2 regions of the Salinibacillus aidingensis genome follow, and region 1 is predicted to be linked to the other one. Evidence: predicted binding sites of a transcription regulator. Region 1 holds the regulator's gene; the other holds the start of a gene.
What was found. The regulator LexA, encoded in region 1, represses DNA repair genes until DNA is damaged. The targets are predictions, from matches to a motif close to CGAACATATGTTCG.

Region 1 (3,192 bases):
CGCACTTCAGGAGCTAAAGAGTGATGAAGTACTTGTAGAGACTCTGGGTGAGCATTTATTCGAGCACTTTGTAGAAGCTAAAGAAATTGAATGGAATATGTTCCGTACTCAGGTACATCCGTGGGAGCGGGAGCAATACCTGCAGACGTATTAATGATTCAGAAAACCCCTGATAAAAATTTTATCAGGGGTTTTATTACGGGCATATAAGATCATCATTTACTCTTTAGAGAGTCTAAAGAATTTCTAATTGTAAAATGATGAATAAGTGTCAAAACAATTAGAAGAATATTTAATATGCTATTAAGCTTTACAAGCCGACTCATTCCATCACCACTTTTTTAGTTATTATGTGGCTTTGTGCAGCTTTTATTCTTAAATCCTGGTTTCAAAAACTTGAAAAAAGACTCTTACAATTAAGTTAAGTAGTTCACTTACCGTGGAGAAAATATCAAATCACATAACAAATAGCATATGGTTTCGAAGCATCTTTAATAACCATTTTAACACTTGTTTTAACCGCAAAAACGTTTGGATATACATAACTTATCCAAGCGTTTTTCTTTGTTTTCAATTATATTGTCTTGTTCAACTAAAGCACCTGTTTGTTGAATAAGACATCTATTATTTTCCAGACAACTTAAACCGTTTAAGCAAACTTACATTTACAACATCATTAGATTTTCTTTCCAAAGAATAAACTGATACCGTATCAAGAATAAATTCCTCGCTAATTTCCTTTGATAATAATTCTTGAGTTTCTATATCTGTTAGAGATGAATTGTTACATAATGTGCAATGTGGCTTATAAGGAAATGGGTTTTCTAAAAATTTTATATCCGATTTTACAAGTTCTTTGTGTAATTCTCGAATAGGACCTTCATCTTGTAAGGTAAAAAAGAAAATATCTGTATTTGGAAAGCTACTAACTTCTCCGAAATTACATTTAATCGGTTTTATTCGTGAGGTCACATCTTTAATCGTTGAATAGACATTACTTGGATTTTGTTCATATTGTAATACTCCTATTCCACTTGACCCAGTAACCGTTATTTCTGCGGGTAAAGACATTGTATAGTTATGTTCAGACCTTATCTTCTTTACTTTATCAGCAATTTTTTTAGGTAAATCCAATACTATGTATGTATCATTTTTAAAATCTTCCATACTAAGTCCCCCAAACTTTTATTAAACTCTTCTGCCTCTTTAGTTTAAGTATATAATTTCACAATATCTTATATCTCTTTTATAACATATACTCGGATTTACCCTAAAATTCACAAAAGATAATACAATTACCCTATTTAACGTTAAAAATAACATAGCAATTATCACCCTACTAATCAACTGTTAGTGGACTGTTAATTTGTGTGCTAAATATAAAGCTAAAAGTGATGTTATTTATAAGTAAACATTGATATATAAACAAAAAATAGCATACCAAACAATGTGCTATTTGGTATGCTATTTAATCATTTATTTAGGTTTTTCTCCATCGAAAGTGAACTACTTACAATTAAGTAAGAGTCTTTTCTAAACTATAAATCTAGTTTTAAAAGTTAGTGTATTTCCCTGAATAATCCAATCACTTTCCCCAATATCGTCACATCACTAACAATAATCGGATCCATTGTTGCGTTTTCAGGCTGGAGTCGGATATAATCCTTTTCCTTAAAGAAACGCTTCACGGTTGCCTCCTCATCCTCCGTCATAGCGACAACGATTTCTCCGTTTTGAGCGGATCGCTGCTTACGAATAATTACCCGGTCGCCATCAAGAATACCGGCTTCAATCATACTTTCTCCAGCAACATTCAAAACAAATAGATCGTCTTCTGAAATGGCCAGATGTTCTGGAACAGGTACATATTCCTCAATATTTTCGATTGCTGTAATAGGTTCACCGGCTGTTACCTTACCAATGACCGGTGCGTAAAAGGCTTCTGTTTTTGGAGCATTATTCATTTCCTCTTCCAGTTCCAGCACTTCAATCGCTCTTGGTTTTGTTGGGTCTCTGCGTATAAAGCCCTTTTCTTCAAGTCTTGATAAATGTCCATGAACAGTAGAGCTGGAAGCGAGTCCTACTGCTTGCGCAATTTCCCTTACTGAAGGTGGATAGCCTTTAGCCGTTACCTGCTCTTTTATGTATTCCATGATCGCCTCTTGCCTTTTGGATAGCTTGGTCATATTTTTCTCACCTCGTACATATATATCAATTGTCTGTATTATAGCATGTATTTCCACTTTTCACAAACATTCGTTCGGAAAAAACGGTTGACAGGAACAGGTGTTCTGATATAATGAAAATAGACAAAAGCGAACAAAGGTTCTATTTTTGTTAGGAGGCGATTTTAATGTTTAATAAAGTATCAAAAATCGACATTGCGTTTTATTCACTTTTCGGACTGACTCTAGTAATCTTATATTATGCATTATCTATTAGCTAAGAGTTTTTTACATAGTTAAGAGGTGGAATTATTGAGGGCGGTTATATACTGTCGTGTCAGCACAGACAAAGAAGAACAGACAACATCTATTAAAAGACAGAAGGAAGAACTCATTCAACTGGCAAATCAAAGCCATTATGAGATAGCAGATATCATTGAAGAAAAACAAAGTGGTTATGAAATCGAGCGTGAAGGTATTTTCAGGATGCTGGAGCTTTTCTCATCAAATGAAGCGGACGTACTCTTTATTCAGGACGAGACAAGGCTTGGCAGGGGCAATACAAAAATAGCTTTGCTCCACCAGCTTCAAAAACTGGGCATCCCAATATATACAATTTCCCACCAGGGAGAGATTCAACTCTCTGAATCGGACTCCATGGTTTTACAAATTGTATCGATCGTAGAAGAGTATCAGAGAAAGCTCCATAATATAAAGATTAAAAGAGGAATGAAAAAGGCCGTATCAAATGGGTACAGGCCTGAAAATAATCTATCAAATATTCATGAGTCTCCTGGAAGAGAACGTAAGACATTTCCAATTGATGAAGTGGTTAAACTTAGAAATAACGGCTTAACTTTTGCTGAAATTGCTTCTACACTACGAGGTATGGGGTATGACGTATCAAAAGCAACCGTTCATCGCAGATTCCAGGAGTATACGCTTGAAAATCAAAATAAATCCATGTAAGATTAACAAAAGAGCAAGCAAGAGTCTGTAATAGTGACGCTTGCTTTTTGTTTTTGGC
Region 2 (3,192 bases), 210 kb from region 1:
GTCTTTTTCATTCTGTTCTTTGTTGCAGGACTTGTTTTTGTCCAGGATATTTATGATTTTTTCACCCGTAATCTTAAATATGAATTAGTGGTCCTTAGTCCGTGGGAAATTATGTGGATCCATATTATGATTGCCAGTGTTATTGCCATTGGTGCTGCACTTCCTTTCTTTTGTTTCCAGGCCTGGTTATTTGTCCGGCCGGGTTTAATGCCTAGGGAAAGAAAGGTCACGTTAATTTATGTACCAGCGGTCTTTCTCCTGTTTATCGCCGGTTTGCTATTTGGGTATTTTGTTGTGCAGGAGCTGATCTTTAACTTTTTAATGGGCTTGGGAGAAGGTATGTTTGACAATATGTTTACCGCTGAGAAATATTTCCGGTTCATTCTCACAACAACGTTACCTTTTGCTTTCTTTTTTGAAGTTCCGTTAATAGCTATGTTTTTAACCAGTCTTGGCATTATTGATCCCGCTAAGCTGAAAAAGGTAAGGAAATATGCCTATTTAGTTCTGGTGATTCTGGGTACGATGCTCTCTCCGCCTGATTTTATTCTGCAGCTATTCGTTGCAGCACCGTTAATTATTCTGTATGAAATTGCGATTGTGATGTCAGGTGTTGTGTATCGAAGGAAAATTGCAAAAGAACAGGAACATGCTGTAGAATAATTTCATAAACATTTACGTAATTAAGGGAGAGAATGGTGTGCGTTCTTTTTATCATTTTATGATGAAATTCAGAGGCATGGACAAACATGCAGAAGAAAGACAGCTGGCTGATTGGATGTTTCGTGACCATGATTTTCCGAAACAATCGAAATCCTATGATGAAATCAGCCGCTATTTAGAATGGAATATGCCTTTTACAGGAGCCCTTCAGGTGTTCGACCAAATGTGGGAGGCTTATATAGTGGAGGAAATGGAATAGGAAGTTTCAGGGAATGGTATTGGGTGACCAATACCATTTTTGTTTGGGAGGGTTTACGGATGATCATCAGCAGGTTCAATGTGTAACAGCGTTTGAACGGCTAGCTTTTCTGTCCCCTGTACCGTCTCAAATTGAATAGTCTGGTGCTGTTCATTTAGTTTTGTGATTCTTCCTTCCCTGGTTTTCCTGTTTCCATCCTGATAAACGGTCACTTGTACCTTTTGTTTCTGCTTACAGGCTGTTACGCATATCTGATTCATTTCTTCTAATTCCTGTTCATCCAGGACAGGCATAGGCTCCTTCTCATAATCCTCCCATAGCTTCTTTAATTCCTCCACATGCTCCGGCAGCATTAAAGAAGTCCATTTCTTATTACCCCGATCCTTTAACAATCTCATCACCTCATGTTTTTTCTTTCGATACTAAAAGTAATCTATCTTTATTAGCAGTTGAGATACACGTAGACTCCTGCGGGAAAACCGGACAATGCAAGACCCCACAGCGAGGTACGAGCGAGGAGGCTTGCGGATCGCCCGCGGAAAGCGAAGTGTATCTCAACTGCGGTAACAATAACCAATGTGAAATGATCATTTTTATTATACACGAACAAATATTCGATTAAAAGTGGATAAAGAACAAATGTTCGTGTATAATAAGAACAGGAGGTGAACAGCATGCTTGCCAATCAGAAGGTAAAAGCAGATCAATGGGTGGAGATCATTTATCAAAGTCAATCAGGAGAAATAACGAAACGTACAATTAAAATTTATGGTTCCAACAAAGAAAAAATATTCGGCTATTGCTTCATGCGAAAAGACTATCGCAGCTTTTACAAAGAACAAATTTTAGCCATGATTCCCAAAAAACGCCTTTAATACCTCATAGAAAACCTTCAAGTAACCACATTTTTTCAAATTACCACAGGAATCAATTCGTGATAAAATAAATGAAGAGACAAGAAAAACGCGATGGAGTGTATGTAAAAATGAGAATTGTACACACAGCTGACTGGCACTTAGGCAAAATTGTGCATAACACATATATGACAGAAGATCAGGAACATGTATTACAGCAATTTTTAGAGGAGCTAAAAGAAATAAAACCGGATGTGATGATTCTTGCCGGCGATTTATACGATCGGGCAATTCCTCCGAAAGAAGCGGTGGAATTGCTCAGTCGTATGCTGACAACCATTGTTTATGATATGAACATCCCGATTTTAGCGATTACCGGAAATCATGATAGTGCAGAGCGTATGGACTTCGGAACTCAGCTGCTCAGAAGAAACAGGCTATTTATTCAGACAAAACTTAATCCGGATCTGGAGCCCGTAATCGTCGAGGATGAACATGGACCGGTATATTTTCATTTAGTCCCTTATATGGAGCCTGCGGAAGTAAGAAAAATTCTTCAAAAAGATGATATTACTTCCCATCAGGAAGCGATGGCGGAAATTGTCGGACAGATTCAATCCAAATACGATTTGGAAAATGAAAGACATATTTTCGTCGGACATGCTTTCCTGGCTGGAGGAATGGATTCAGAATCGGAAGAACGGTTAACTATGATTGGGGGTACACCGTATGTGGAAGCTGAATTGTTTAAGCCGTTTACTTATACAGCACTGGGACACCTTCATCAGCCCCAAAAGGTAAAGTATGATCATATTCGTTATTCCGGCTCTATTTTTAAGTATTCCTTTTCGGAGGTGAATCATAAAAAATCCTTTACGGTCCTGGATTTAGACGAAAAGGGAATCGATACACTGGAACAGAAGCCTTACCGGATGCAGCGCGATTTAATTCGAATAGAAGGATATTTAAATGAACTGCTTGATACAGAAGAAGTATGCGAGGATTACTGCCACATAACCTTACTGGATGACGGAGAAATTATGGATCCCATTGGAAAGCTGCGAAAGTGGTACCCTAACATTCTTAAGTTAGAGCGTAAAATGACAGGAACGCAGAATTTACACGAATTGAAACGGGTAAAAGAACGCCAGCAGATGTCCCATATTGAGCTATTTTCCTCCTTCTATGAAAATATGAAAGGGGAGCCTCTGCCTGAAAATCGCAAAAAAATTATGGAAAATATTGTACAAAAAGTTGTAGAAGAAGAAAGGGGACGGTAATATGCGGGCAATAACACTGAAAATGTCTGCATTTGGACCATACAAAGATGAACAGGTGATTGACTTCTCTCAGATGGGGGAGGAAAAGCTCTTTCTAATCACAGGTCCTACAGGGGCCGGGAAAACCACTGTTTTT

Region 2: ACZ5OK_RS09940 (YolD-like family protein) is a predicted target of LexA. The motif match lies at 1,526-1,539, and genes of this name have one in related genera.

The regions. Positions count from the first base shown of each region.
Region 1 covers NZ_AP043759.1:1,634,317-1,637,508, forward strand. Annotated here, with positions in the region: gene glnA (type I glutamate--ammonia ligase) at 1-154, shown strand, start outside; gene ACZ5OK_RS08840 (2'-5' RNA ligase family protein) at 625-1,167, opposite strand; gene lexA (transcriptional repressor LexA) at 1,560-2,186, opposite strand; gene ACZ5OK_RS08850 (YneB family resolvase-like protein) at 2,478-3,134, shown strand.
Region 2 covers NZ_AP043759.1:1,839,814-1,843,005, reverse strand. Annotated here, with positions in the region: gene tatC (twin-arginine translocase subunit TatC) at 1-663, shown strand, start outside; gene ACZ5OK_RS09945 (YozE family protein) at 701-922, shown strand; gene ACZ5OK_RS09940 (YolD-like family protein) at 976-1,314, opposite strand; gene ACZ5OK_RS09935 (hypothetical protein) at 1,597-1,797, shown strand; gene ACZ5OK_RS09930 (exonuclease SbcCD subunit D) at 1,908-3,056, shown strand; gene ACZ5OK_RS09925 (AAA family ATPase) at 3,058-3,192, shown strand, end outside.